DNA from 2 places in the Streptomyces sp. NPDC046716 genome. Region 1 is predicted to be linked to the other one. Evidence: riboswitches for the same ligand, from Rfam matches in the RefSeq annotation. Region 1 holds a riboswitch; the other holds the start of a gene.
What was found. A riboswitch is a leader RNA that binds a small molecule or an ion and turns the genes downstream of it on or off. The one in region 1 is predicted to bind glycine.
Positions count from the first base shown of each region.

Region 2: linked by a shared signal. The riboswitch ahead of gcvP (aminomethyl-transferring glycine dehydrogenase) and the one ahead of gcvT (glycine cleavage system aminomethyltransferase GcvT) in region 1 are both predicted to bind glycine.

Region 1 covers NZ_JBEYYU010000034.1:41,805-49,001, reverse strand. Annotated here, with positions in the region: gene ABZ930_RS24575 (ABC transporter substrate-binding protein) at 1-544, opposite strand, end outside; gene ABZ930_RS24570 (ABC transporter permease) at 652-1,656, opposite strand; gene ABZ930_RS24565 (enhanced serine sensitivity protein SseB C-terminal domain-containing protein) at 2,054-2,854, opposite strand; gene ABZ930_RS24560 (enhanced serine sensitivity protein SseB) at 2,989-3,822, opposite strand; gene ABZ930_RS24555 (AAA family ATPase) at 3,915-4,589, opposite strand; glycine riboswitch at 4,694-4,791, shown strand; gene gcvT (glycine cleavage system aminomethyltransferase GcvT) at 4,930-6,057, shown strand; gene gcvH (glycine cleavage system protein GcvH) at 6,113-6,490, shown strand; gene glyA (serine hydroxymethyltransferase) at 6,499-7,197, shown strand, end outside.
Region 2 covers NZ_JBEYYU010000064.1:30,880-38,076, forward strand. Annotated here, with positions in the region: gene ABZ930_RS34050 (hypothetical protein) at 1-388, shown strand, start outside; gene ABZ930_RS34055 (DUF5999 family protein) at 746-946, shown strand; gene gcvP (aminomethyl-transferring glycine dehydrogenase) at 1,017-3,905, opposite strand; glycine riboswitch at 4,090-4,186, opposite strand; gene ABZ930_RS34065 (PRC-barrel domain-containing protein) at 4,301-4,675, shown strand; gene ABZ930_RS34070 (DNA polymerase IV) at 4,740-6,101, opposite strand; gene ABZ930_RS34075 (MerR family transcriptional regulator) at 6,148-6,768, opposite strand; gene ABZ930_RS34080 (bifunctional nuclease family protein) at 6,975-7,197, opposite strand, start outside.

The DNA.
Region 1 (7,197 bases):
CCTTGTACGGGCCCTTGTACTCGCCCTTGGGGTCGAGGGTGGAGCGCAGGTAGCCGGGACCGCCGACGATGACGTCGGTGGCCCAGATGCGCTCGATGCCGTACTTGATGTCCTTGGAGGTCAGCTTGGAGCCGTCCTCCCAGCTCAGGCCGTCACGCAGCTTGTACGTGTAGGTCTTGCCGTCGTCCGAGACGGTGGCGGGCGCGGTGGCGAGGTCGCCGACCAGCTTGTTGGAGCCGTTGCCCGGCTTGGTGTCGTAGGTGACCAGGGTGCGGGTGTAGTACCGCATGAAGTCCCAGGTCATGCCGTAGTACGTGCGCTGCGGGTCCAGGGAGTCGAAGTCCTGCTTGCCGACGAACTTCAGCGTCCCGCCCTTCTTGGTGGACGCGTTGACGACCTTGTCCAGCGCGGCGTTGAAGCCGGGCGCCTTGGCGCCGTCCTTGCTGTCGCCGTCACCGCCGCCGCACGCCGTGGTGGCCGCCAGCGCCCCGACGACGAGGGCCGCGCACGCGGCGAGCCGTCGCTTGGGAATACCTGTGGGCATTTTCTCGTATCCTCCGAGATCGCGGTCCGGGCAAGTCGCCGAGGAACCAGTCGGGTGCGCCGCCTGACGAAGCGACAGGGGCCAGTGGAAAGAGGGCTGTTGGGGACCTAGCGGGTGCCCTTGGGGTCGAGTGCGTCACGCAGCCCGTCCCCGAAGAGGTTGAACGCGAGGACGGTGACGAAGATCGTGACACCGGGGAAGACCATGAACATCGGGTCGTGCTCGTACGTCGCGAGCGCGTCGCGGAGCATGCCGCCCCAGGAGGCGGTCGGCGGGCGCACACCCGCGCCGAGGAAGCTGAGGGCGGCCTCGGTGAGGATGTTGGTGGGGATCATCAGCGTCATGTAGACGACGATCGGGGCCACCAGGTTGGGCAGCAGTTCGCGCAGCAGGATGTGCCGGCTGCCGCCGCCCAGCGAGCGGGCCGCCTCCACGTACTCGCGCTCGCGCAGTGAGAGGGTCTGGCCGCGGACGATGCGGCCGACGTAGGGCCAGCCGAAGAAGCCGATGACCAGGACGAGGATGGCGACGCGGACGCCGGTGCCGGTCAGCCCGAGCAGGTCGTCGGGGAGCACGGAGACCAGCGAGATGATGAAGAGCAGCTGCGGGAAGGCGAGCAGCACGTCCATGACCCGGCTGATGACCGAGTCGACCCAGCCGCCGAAGTAGCCCGCGACGACGCCGAAGATCGTGCCGAGCACGACGGCGACGATCGCCGCGAGGAACGCGACGAGCAGCGAGATCCGGGCGCCGTAGACGACGCGGCTGAAGATGTCGCGGCCCTTGTTGGGCTCGACGCCGAACAGGTAGTCGCCGCTGACGCCGCCCAGCGAACCGGTGGGCAGGTTGGTCAGCGGGTCCAGCTTGTCCTGGTGGAAGTCGTTGGGCGGATGGCCCAGCAGACCGACGATGAGCGGGGCGAAGACCGCGACCAGGATCAGGAGGACGACAACGATGCCACCGGCCAGGGCGACCTTGTCCCGCTTGAGGCGGTTCCAGGCGATCTGCTTCAGCGACCGTCCTTCGACCTTGCCGCCTGACTGGCTCGCGGCAGCGTCGACCGACGCGACCGGCTCCGCCTCCGCAGTCGTGTCGTGCAATGGTGCCGTCATCGTGGCAGGGACCCCTCTCAACCGGCGGTGACCGGCCCGCACTTGCCGCTGGTGGCGGCGTGGTTCAGTCCGTCGTTCTCAGAGGGCTCGTACACGAGGTCGAACCCCTTGGAGCGGGAGTCTTCAACCTGTGTGCGATCTGTTGCCAGACTTGACGGGGAAAGGATGCCTAAACGTGATGCTGTCTGGGGCGTTCCGTTATCCGGACGGCGGTCAACGGCGTGCGGACAGTGGGCAGTTGGGGCCGAAGAGGCCGCGAGTCGGACATTGGCCCCAGGAGGGCGCTTGTCTCCCCCAACCCGTCCCTTCCCGAAATGACCGCCGCGCACGCGGAGTTGAGGAGGACTTGAGGTTCAGGCGGATGATCCAGCCCGTCCGGCGTTTGAGGACAAAGCGGTCAGAACGACGCACCGTACGGCGGCGGATAACCGTATCCCCCACCGGCCTGCCCGGCCGGAGCGGCATGCGCCTCGCGGTCGTAGAACGGCCGGGCGTTCGCCCGCAGCCACATCGCCACCGGGTCGTACTCGTCGGACATCGCGACCGTGGACACCGGCAGGCCGTCCGGCACCGCCGAGATGGACTGCTGCATCATCGCGCGCACGGAGTCCACCGACGCGGGCGACGTGTCGTACACGTCGAGGCCGATGGCGAGGTACGGCGCGCCGAGCGCGGGCTGCACCCAGGCGCGGCGCAGCGCGCGCACGGCGGTCGTCCGGTGCGCGTTCTGCGCGAGGACCGCGTAGAACTGCGGGAGGTCGATCGTCGGCTCGGACAGCCGCAGCGGACCGGCCGGCTGCCGGTCGAGGCCGCCCGCGATCCGGCGCAGGTCCAGCCAGGGGATGCCGACGCCGCCGCCCGGCGCGTGCGGGTTGAGCCAGAGGCCGTAGTGGTCCGGGAAGAGCGTGCGGGCCGCGTCGACGCCGCCGACCACCTCGTACGCGCGCGACCAGCCGGAGGCGGAGAGCTCCTGGGCGGAGGTGACGCAGGGGGCGTACCCGAAGCCGTCGACCTCCATGTTCCCGTACTGGGCGTCGGGGGAGCCCGCCTGGCCGTGCCAGAGCAGCATCCAGACCTGGCCCGCCGCGGGGTCGGCGAGCGCCTTGAGCAGCGCCTCGTACGCGTCGTAGCGCCCGGGAGTCACCTGGCGCAGCATCTGCTCGACCTGTCCGGCCGCGGCCGTGCCCGACGCACTCACCCGTAACCGCCCCTTCGTGAACTGCTGCCAGTCTGCGTTTCGCCCGATTGCCCCGCACCGGGGGCGTGACACCGCCCGGTCAGGTCATGAAACCAGCTTAAGCGGCGTTACTGACACCGACTTGACGGACGGTGTCACACCTCTCGTGCGTAGAACGGACGAACACGCGTCCGCAGCCAGTCGGCGACCGGGTCCTGGGTGACGTCGAGGAAGACGAGATTCACCGGCCAGGCGACCGGCATCCGGCCCAGCGCACGGCCGAGCGCGTCCAGCGCGACGTCCCGCGCCGGACCCGCCGGTGCCGCCGAGCCGTCGTGCTCCGTCAGTTCCACGCCGATGAACAGCGACGGGGCGCCGTCCTCGACGACCGCGAGACAGCGGCGCGCCGTGCGGACGGCGCCGGTCGCGTCGAACTCCTCGCGCACCGCGGTCAGGAGGTCGACCGGGTCGTCCTGCCAGTCCGGCTCGGACAGCACGACCCGCCCGCCGGTCGCCGGTCCGTCCAGCGGGGTGCGCCCGCCGCGGGCCAGCTCGGCGACGGCCGGGGGCGGGAGCGGGACGCCGATGGTGCCGTCCGGGTTCACGGCGAGGCCGACCTGCGGCGGCAGCCCGCGGGCGAACTCCACCGCCGGGGCCACCGTGCAGTCCATCCGGCCGCCGGTGACCCGCATGAACTCGTGCTCGGAGCTGAAGACGGGCACGTAGGCCTGGCCCTCGATCTCCAGGGTGGGCAGATCGAGGTCCCGGCTGGCCGGGCCGCCGCCCTTGGGCAGCGGGATCCACAGATGGCCGCGGCCGAGCACCTCGACGATGCGGCCGCCGGCCTCGGGGCGGCCGAGCGCCGCGGAGAGGACCTCCTCCACCTCGTTCGCGGGCCAGCTGTGCTGCGGCTGCGGGTGGGCGTGCGCATCGCCCTCGCCCTGCGCGTAGTGCTCGTGCCCCTGCTCCGGGATGCCCGGCGTCTCCATAGCTGCCTTCAACCTCTGCTCTGCCCCTGCCATACGGTCCGGGCCGACGATAACCCGTTCGGCGGTACCGCCGAGGGGACTCCCCCTCGGTCTCAGGGCTCCAGGAACGTGATTCCGCCGAGTGCGTCGGACGCGGCGCGGTCGAGGAGCACCGCCGACTCGATGCCGGCCGGCAGGTCCCCGGACTCCGTCGACGTGACGAGCGCGGTGACCGCCCTGCGGTGCCGGGCGAACGCGTACCGCGAGACGCCGCGGCCGCGATCGCGCTGCCCCTCCAGGGCCAGGTCGGGCGTCACGTCGAGCAGGATCAGATGGACGGCCGCGCCACGCCGCCCGGCCGTCCGCGTCACCCAGCGGCGCACCCAGGCCTGGGTGCCGCAGTCGTGCACGACGACGCTGGCGCCGGTGCGCATGGCGCGGCGCAGGCCCGCGTAGTGCGCGACGCGGACCAGCGGCCGGTAGAGCGCGTACGGCACCCAGCGCGGCATCCGGGCGGCCCAGCGCTCCCGGGCGTCCTGGGAGTCGATCCGCACCACGGTGACCACGCGCCGCATCAGCGTGGACTTCCCGCTGCCCGGCAGCCCCGACAGCACCACCAGGTCACCCGCCGCGAAGCCGATCCGGCGCGGGGTGCGGCCGCCGCGCCCCCGCAGGTCCCGCACCGAGCGCTGCCGGGGAACGCGCACCCCCGCCACCGCCGGCGCCGTGGTCGCGTACGCCCCCGCCAACTCCTTGTGCACCGTGATCGTCCTCCCCGTTCCGGTCACGCCACTTCTCCCCACCAAGTGTAAAGAGTAGGTAATGCCCTCCGATCTGTTTCCCCGTTCCCCGGACATGCAATGATGTGCGCGCCAACTGCATACAGGCCGCTTGAATCCGCGCGGGAGAGTTCCAGGCACACAGTGACCTGGGCGCCGAAGGAGCAAGTCCCTCCCTTGAATCTCTCAGGCCCCGAACCGCGCGGGCGAGGCACATCTGAAAAGCGGGCCGACCGTCTCGTACGGCGGCCCCACCCAAGGTGCAAGCCCCCCGGGGCGAACCTCTCAGGTTCCGATGACAGATGGGGAGGACACTTCGCCCTCGCCGTCATGCCCTGGAGCACCAGCAATGAGCCCTACGCCTTCCCGCCTGACCGCGCTCGACGCCCTGCACCGGTCGCTCGGCGCCACGATGACCGATTTCGCCGGCTGGGACATGCCCCTGCGCTACGGCAGTGAGCGCGACGAGCACAACGCCGTACGGACGCAGGCCGGACTCTTCGACCTGTCCCACATGGGCGAGATCACCGTCACCGGCGCCCAGGCCGTGGACCTGCTCAACTTCGCGCTCGTCGGCAACATCGGCTCCGTCGGCGTCGGCCGCGCCCGCTACACGATGATCTGCCGCGCCGACGGCGGCATCCTCGACGACCTGATCGTCTACCGCCTCGCGGAGACCACGTACATGGTCGTCGCCAACGCGGGCAACGCCCAGATCGTGCTCGACGCGCTGACCGAGCGCGCCGCCGGGTTCGACGCCGAGGTGCGCGACGACCGGGACGCGTACGCGCTGATCGCCGTGCAGGGCCCGAACTCCCCCGCCATCGTGAAGTCCGTCACCGACGCCGACCTGGACGGGCTCAAGTACTACGCGGGCCTGCCCGGCACCGTCGCGGGCGTCGAGGCGCTCATCGCCCGCACCGGCTACACCGGCGAGGACGGCTTCGAGCTGTTCGTCGCCCCGGCCGACGCCGAGAAGCTGTGGCGGGCGCTGACCGACGCGGGCGCCGAGTACGGCCTCGTGCCGTGCGGCCTGTCCTGCCGGGACACGCTGCGCCTGGAGGCGGGCATGCCGCTGTACGGGCACGAGCTGACCACGGAGCTGACCCCGTTCGACGCCGGTCTCGGCCGCGTCGTCAAGTTCGAGAAGACGTCCCACGGCGATGACTTCGTCGGCCACGACGCCCTGGCGGCCGCCGCCGAGCGCGCCGAGACCGCCCCGCCCCGCAAGCTGGTCGGCCTGATCGCCGAGGGCCGCCGCGTCCCGCGCGCCGGCATGTCCGTCGTCGCCGACGGCCGGGTGATCGGCGAGATCACCTCCGGCGCCCCGTCCCCGACGCTCGGCAAGCCGATCGCCATCGCGTACGTCGACCCCTCGCACGCCACGCCGGGCACGACGGGTGTCGGCGTCGACATCCGCGGTACGCACGAGCCGTACGAGGTCGTGGCTCTGCCGTTCTACAAGCGCCAGAAGTGACCCTCACCAGCCCCGCCGTCATCAGCACCCTCCCCCGTACAGGAGAATTCGCCTCATGAGCAACCCCCAGCAGCTGCGCTACAGCAAGGAACACGAGTGGCTGTCGGCCACCGAGGACGGCGTCGCCACGGTCGGTATCACGGAGCACGCGGCCAACGCGCTCGGTGACATCGTCTTCGTCCAGCTCCCCGAGGTCGGCGACACCGCCACCGCGGGCGAGACCTGCGGCGAGCTGGAGTCGACCAAGTCCGTGTCCGACCTGTACTCCCCCGTGACGGGCGAGGTCACCGAGATCAACCAGGACGTCGTGGACGACCCGGCGCTCGTGAACTCGGCCCCCTTCGAGGGCGGCTGGCTGTTCAAGGTCCGCCTCTCCGAGGAGCCCGCCGACCTGCTCACCGCCGACGAGTACACCGAGTTCTCCGGGAGCTGACCCCCCTCATGACTGAGCAGAAGTCCGTACTGAACGAATCCCTGCACGAGCTCGACCCGGACGTGGCCGCGGCCGTCGACGCCGAGCTGCGCCGCCAGCAGTCGACGCTCGAGATGATCGCGTCGGAGAACTTCGCCCCGGTCGCCGTCATGGAGGCGCAGGGGTCGGTCCTCACCAACAAGTACGCGGAGGGCTACCCCGGCCGCCGCTACTACGGCGGCTGCGAGCACGTCGACGTCACCGAGCAGATCGCCATCGACCGGGTGAAGGAGCTGTTCGGCGCCGAGTACGCCAACGTGCAGCCGCACTCGGGCGCCTCCGCGAACCAGGCCGCCCTGTTCGCCATCGCCCAGCCCGGCGACACGATCCTCGGCCTGGACCTGGCGCACGGCGGCCACCTCACGCACGGCATGCGCCTGAACTTCTCCGGCAAGCAGTTCAACGTGGTCGCGTACCACGTGGACGAGGCCGGCCTGGTCGACATGGCCGAGGTCGAGCGCCTGGCCAAGGAGCACCGCCCGAAGGTCATCATCGCGGGCTGGTCGGCCTACCCCCGCCAGCTGGACTTCGCCGAGTTCCGCCGCATCGCCGACGAGGTCGAGGCGACCCTGTGGGTCGACATGGCGCACTTCGCGGGCCTGGTGGCCGCGGGGCTGCACCCGAACCCGGTGCCGTACGCGGACGTCGTCACCTCCACGACGCACAAG
Region 2 (7,197 bases), on a different contig from region 1:
CGGCTGGCGCTTCCTGATCCGCTGTGGGGAGCGGGCCGTGGCCGCCGCCGACACGATGCTCACCCCCGACGGCTGGGCCTTCTCGCACTTCTTCGAGGGCCCCTACGTCACGTCCACCGAGCGCGCGCTGCGCCAGGCGGAGGCCCTGCCCCAGCACTACCAGCCCCGGCTGCTGTCGGTGCCCGAGCTGTACATGCTCACGCTGTGGCTGCACGGGGACCACACCGCCGACGCGGCGACCGGTCATCCGGCGGCCGACGACATCCTGGTCCCGCTCGCGCCGGCCCCGCCCGGCATCGCGGCCCACCGCCCGCACCGCGTCGCCGAGTTGCTGCCGGTCCTCACCCACCGGCTGACGCCCGCGCGCGCCACGACCCTGCTCGCCTGACGCGGCCGGACACCGTACCGCTCGACCCGCCCGGAGACCTGTGCCCCGCGCCGCCCGCCGTCCGGCCGCGGGGCACAGCCCTGTCCGCACACGAGCGCCCCGACCGGACTAGCCCCATCCGGCCACCCCGAACCACCCGAAGGGACAGTGCCGTTGAGCTGAACCGTCCGCACGGGTGACGCGTCTCCAACCTGTGAGGACCGCTGCTACGAAATCCCTGCGGATTGACGCCCACAGGGCAACACTGGGTTCCGACCGACTGACAACGGGGGTGCGGCCATGAACAAGCCTTCACGCCGCAGCACGGACAGCGACGCCAGCGTCATCGACATCACTACGCAGCGAAAGATCCCATCCATGTGCCAGCACCAGCCACCGTGCCCGACAGCAGACTCCGCGGACCGCGAGGCCGCGCTCCCAGTGGCCCACCACCCGGAGCAGGGCTGGAGCCTCCTGTGCAACGGAGTCCTGCTCTTCGAGGACACCGGCGAACTGCTGCCCAACGGCACCATCATCGCCCCGCACCGCCCACTGGGCGCGGTGGTGACAGCGGCCTAGCGCCCCGAAAGGGGCGCGGGGAACGGCGCGACCAGCCACCGACAACGGCTGGCCGCGCACCCCCGTCGGCTCACCCCTCGTAGGCGTCCATGGGCGGGCAGGAACACACGAGGTTCCGGTCACCGAACGCCTGGTCGATGCGCCGCACCGGCGGCCAGTACTTGTCAGCGGCAACCACCCCGGCAGGGAAGACCGCCTCGTCACGGCTGTACGCGTGCTCCCACTCCCCGCCGAGCATCCCGGCCGTGTGCGGAGCATTCCGCAGGGGATTGTCATCACCGGACCACTCGCCGGAGGCGACCCGCTCGATCTCACCCCGGATCGCGATCATCGCGTCGCAGAACCGGTCGAGCTCGATGAGGTCCTCGCTCTCGGTCGGCTCGATCATCAGCGTCCCGGTGACCGGGAACGACATGGTCGGCGCGTGGAACCCGTAGTCGATCAGCCGCTTGGCGATGTCGTCGACGCTGACCCCGGTCGCCTTGCTGAGCGGCCGCAGATCGATGATGCACTCGTGCGCGACGAGCCCGCCGGGCCCGGTGTACAGCACCGGGAAGTGCGGTTCGAGCCGCTTGGCGATGTAGTTGGCCGAGAGCACGGCCACCTGCGTGGCCCGCTTCAGCCCCTCGCCGCCCATGAGCCGGACGTACGCCCAGGAGATCGGCAGGATTCCGGCGGAGCCCCACGGCGCGGCGGAGATCGGCCCGACCCCCGTCTCGGGACCGGCGCTCGGCTGCAGCGGGTGGTTCGGCAGGTACGGCGCCAGGTGCGCGCGCACACCGACGGGACCGACACCCGGACCACCGCCGCCGTGCGGGATGCAGAACGTCTTGTGCAGGTTCAGGTGCGAGACGTCGCCACCGAAGTGGCCCGGCTTGGCCAGCCCCACCAGGGCGTTGAGGTTGGCACCGTCGACGTACACCTGACCGCCGGCGTCGTGCACGGCGGCGCAGATGTCCGCGACGTGCTCCTCGAACACACCGTGAGTAGACGGGTACGTGATCATGAGCACGGCCAGCTGATCGGCGTACTGCTCGATCTTGGCGCGCAGGTCCTCGACGTCGATCTCGCCGTCGTCGGCGGTCTTCACGACGACGACCTTCATGCCGGCCATGACCGCGCTCGCCGCGTTGGTGCCGTGCGCCGAGGACGGAATGAGGCAGACGGTCCGCTGGTCGTCCCCGTTGGCCCGGTGGTAGCCGCGGACGGCGAGCAGCCCGGCGAGCTCGCCCTGCGACCCGGCGTTCGGCTGGAGCGAGACGTTGTCGTAGCCGGTGACCTCGGCGAGCCGCTCCTCCAGCTCACGGATGAGCGTGAGGTAGCCCTGCGCCTGCTCGGCCGGCGCGAAGGGGTGCAGCTGTCCGAACTCGGGCCAGGTGACCGGCTCCATCTCCGTCGTCGCGTTGAGCTTCATCGTGCAGGAGCCGAGCGGGATCATGCCGCGGTCCAGCGCGTAGTCGCGGTCGGCGAGCCGGCGCAGGTAGCGCAGCATCGCGGTCTCGGAGCGGTACTGGTGGAAGACGGGGTGGGTCAGGTAGGCGTCGCCGCGCAGCCGCGCGTCCGGCAGCGCGTCCTCGGTCGCGGCGTCCAGCGCCTGGATGTCGGCGCCCGCGACGCCGAAGGCCTCCCAGACGATGCCGAGCTGGGCGCGGGTGGTGGTCTCGTCGCAGGCGACCGAGACCCGGTCGGCGTCGACGAGCCGCAGGTTCACCCCGTTCTCCCGCGCGGCGCTCACCACGGCGGCGGCCCGGCCCGGCACCCGTACGGTCACGGTGTCGAAGTACGCCTGGTGCACGACCTCGACACCGCCCGCCGTGAGTCCTGCGGCCAGCAGGGTGGCGTAGCGGTGGGTGCGCCGTGCGATGGACTTCAGCCCGTCGGGCCCGTGGTAGACGGCGTACATGCCGGCCATGACGGCGAGCAGCACCTGTGCGGTGCAGATGTTGCTGGTCGCCTTCTCGCGGCGGATGTGCTGCTCGCGCGTCTGGAGGGCGAGGCGGTACGCCTTGTTGCCGTCGGCGTCGACGGAGACGCCCACGAGACGGCCCGGCAGCGAGCGCGCGAACTTCTCGCGGACCGCCATGTAACCGGCGTGCGGCCCGCCGAAGCCCATCGGCACACCGAACCGCTGCGTGGTGCCGACGGCGATGTCCGCGCCCAGCTCACCGGGCGAGGTCAGCAGCGTCAGAGCGAGCAGGTCGGCGGCGACGGTGACGATGGCGCCCAGCTCGTGCGCCTGGTCGATGACGGGCTTGATGTCGCGCACCGCGCCGGAGGCACCGGGGTACTGCACCAGCACACCGACGACCCCGCGCTCGGCGACCTCGGCGGGGATGCCGTCGCTCAGGTCGGCGACGACGATCTCGACGCCGGTCGGCTCGGCCCGGGTCCGGATCACGGCGACGGTCTGCGGCAGCGCGTCGGCGTCGATGACGTACACGCCGTTCTTGACCTTGCCGATGCGCCGTGACAGCGCCATGGCCTCGGCGGCGGCCGTGCCCTCGTCGAGCAGCGAGGCGCCGGAGGTCGGCAGCCCGGTCAGCTCGGCGACCATGGTCTGGAAGTTGAGCAGCGCCTCCAGGCGGCCCTGCGAGATCTCCGGCTGGTAGGGCGTGTACGCCGTGTACCAGGAGGGGTTCTCCATGACGTTGCGCAGGATGACGGGCGGCGTGAACGTCCCGTAGTAGCCGAGCCCGATCATCGAGCCGAGCACCTGATTGCGGTCGGCGAGCGAGCGGAGCTCCTCGAGCACCTCGGCCTCGGTGCGGGCCGCGGGCAGCTCCAGCGCCTCGGTGCTCTTGATCACGTCCGGCACCGCGGCCGCCGTCAGCTCGTCGAGCGAGCCGTAGCCGACCTGCGCGAGCATCTTGGCCTGAGCGGCGTCGTCGGGACCGATGTGGCGCTGTTCGAAGGGGATTCCCTGTTCCAGCTGCGCGAGCGGAATGCGGTGGGCGGTCATGGCGGAGGCCTCCTGGTCATTGCGACCTGCGAGGGGCACCACGGCGCTGGTGCCCGGACGGCCTCCCCCTCTGTCATCTCAACCTGAGAGCTTCACCGGCCGCCCGCCCGAATCACGGGGCACACCGGCTTTCACCGTCGGTGAGGGCGGGCACCGTGCACCCCGCCCTGCTTTCCAGAGTGACCTCGTCCGTGCGGTACAGGGGCCTGAGAGATTCCGGGGAGGATTTGCTCCTTCGGCGTCCTCCGACGGCAGTCGGTGGACTCTCCCGCACGGGGTCAGCAGCCATTCGCCAGCCTACCAGCGGCGACCTGGCCGTCACCCTCGAGTGGCCGCCTTCCCCAATGTGCTCTTTCGTAGTGCTTACAGACGAGTTGCGACCTGCTGGAGGGCCCGTGCAGACCGACATCGATCCGCGCAACCTGATCGGCCGCAAGGCGCTCGACCGCAACGGAACGAAGATCGGCACCATCGACGAGGTCTACCTCGACGACGCCACGGGCGTTCCGGAGTGGGCGGCCATACGGACCGGCCTGTTCAGCCGGGACGCCTTCGTCCCCCTGGAGCCGAGCGAACTGGTCGACGGCACCCTGCGCGTCCCCTTCGAACGCTCCCTGATCAAGGACGCCCCCGACTTCGGCGTGGGCCGCCACCTCTCCCCCGAACAGGAACTGCAGCTCTACCACCACTACGGCCTCGACGTATCGGCCCCGGAGAACCCGGACCTGTCCTTCGGCCACATCGCAGGCACGGAAACCGACCCGACCTGACCCCCGCCAGGGGCGCGGGGAACTGCGCGACCAGCCACACTCCACGCGTACCCGGATCGCCCCCTCACCCGGCAGCCACCTCCACGAGCGGCAACGGATCAGCGGCCTCCAACAACGGGTCGTCGACGGAGAACGTCCGCACCCGCCCCGGCTCCACGGAGTAAGGCGTCTCGAACCGCACGGTGACCCGCCCGACCCCACTCCCCTGCACCCACCCGCGCCCGAACTCGGCGTGCCGCACATCGTGCCCGGCCATCCATCGCCGCGCCGCAGGCTCCTCGACCACGTCCTCGACCGGACCGACCGTCTCCTCGGCCTCCTCCACCACGGCTGCCGCCGCCTCCTCGGAAGCGGCGGCGGCCTGGGCGAACAGGTCCTCCTGCGTGAAGTCGGCGAGCCCGCTGACACCTACTCCGAGCAGCCGCACGCCGCCGGTGGTGTCCACGCCCTCGAGGAGCCGCGCGGCGGCCTCCCGGACCACCCCCGGATCATCGGTCGGCCCGCGCAGCGTCTCGGACCGCGTCAGGGTCGAGAAGTCGTACCGCCGCACCTTCAGCACCACGGTCCGCCCCGATCTCCCGGCGGCCCGCAGCCGCTCCACGCACCGGTCGGCGAGCCGCTGCACCTCCATGCGGACCCGCACCCGGTCATGGATGTCGACGTCGTACGTGTCCTCGACGGAGACGGACTTGGAGTCCCGCTCGGCGACGACCGGCCGCTCGTCCCGCGCGAGCGCCATCGCGTGCAGATGACTTCCGTGGGCCTTCCCCAGCATCCGTACGAGCTCGTCCTCGCCCGCCTCGGCGATCTCCTCGACGGTGTGGATCCCCGCCCGGCGCAGATGGTCCCCGGTGGCCGGCCCGACGCCCGGCAGGATCCGTACGGACTTCGGCCCGAGCAGCTCCCGCTCGGTCCCCGGCGGTATCAGCAGCAGCCCGTCCGGCTTGGCCTCCTCGGAGGCGATCTTCGCGAGCATCTTGGAGACGGCGAGCCCCACGGATCCGCTGAGCCCGGTCACCCGTCGGATGTCACCGCGCAACTTCAGCCCCACGGCTTCCGCGGAACGCGCGTCCCAGGCCGTCTCACCGGCCTCCAGATCGACGAACGCCTCGTCCAGGCTCAAGGGCTCCACGAGCGGCGAAAGCTCCCGCAGAAGGGCCATCACCTGCTCGCTGATCTCCCGGTACAGCCGGAACCGGGGCACGAGGTACGCGGCGTTCGGCGCGAGCCGCCGCGCCTGCCCCATCGGCATGGCGGAGTGCACCCCGAACCTGCGCGCCTCGTACGAGGCGGTGGCCACGACCCCGCGCGGTCCGAGCCCGCCCACGACGACGGCTTTCCCGCGCAGGCTGGGCTTCGCCGCCTGCTCCGCGGAGGCGTAGAAGGCATCCATGTCGAGATGCAGAATCGTCGGTGCGGTTCTCACACCACCGATGCTGCCCTACGGCACTGACAACGCGGCCGCACCACCGTCACACGGCCCGGTTGCGCCGCCTCGCGAGCTCGTCCGCGGGATTCGTCCTGACGATGGTCTCGCCGGTGTCCACCCGCTCCCCGTGCAGCTGCGACAGCGCGCTCTCCACGTCCCGCCAGACGACCCCCACCGCGATGCCGAAGATCCCCTGCCCGCCCTGGAGCAGGTCGTGGACCTCGTCCGGCGACGTGCACTCGTACACGGTGGCGCCGTCGCTCATGAGGGTCATGCGCTCGAGGTCCCGGAAACCCCGCTCCCGCAGGTGCTGCACCGCGGTCCGGATGTTCTGCAGGGAGACCCCCGTGTCGAGGAACCGCTTCACGACCTTCAGGACGACGACGTCCCGGAAGCTGTAGAGCCGCTGGGTCCCCGACCCGTACGCGGGCCGCACACTGGGCTCGACCAGGCCGGTCCTGGCCCAGTAGTCGAGCTGCCGATAGGTGATGCCGGCCGCCGCACACGCGGTCGGTCCCCGGTATCCGATCTCCTCGGAAGTCGCGTCGCCATCCGCTCCCGCCGCCACAGACACCGCCTGCGGACGCTGCGGAATGTGATCGGCCGCGCTGCCGTGAAACGTGTACGGACCGCCCGTAGCCGTACCGTCGCCGCTGCTTCTCACGCCGACCTCCTCTTATGACCTGCCCTGTCGACGGTAAGCAGTCACTGGGGGTGCGTCAACGAACGCCACACTCGCCACGCCGAGTGATAATCACCCTAAGAGTGGTTTCGCGTACCCCGCAGCGGGGAAAGGCTAGCCGAATGCGCCGAGGCGGCCGCCACCAGGCGACCGCCTCACTTCACGACCCTCAGGTCACTATCTGCCGATCACTGACTGTTCGTCCCGAAATCTTCGGGCGAGATCTGATCGAGGAACTCGCGGAACTTCTCCACCTCGTCCTCCTGCTCGTCCGGAATCGCGATCCCGGCGTCGTCCAGCACCCCGTCGCTGCCGAAGATCGGCGTACCGGTGCGCAGGGCGAGGGCTATGGCGTCCGACGGGCGGGCGCTGACCTCCACGCCGCTCGCGAACACCAGCTCCGCGTAGAAG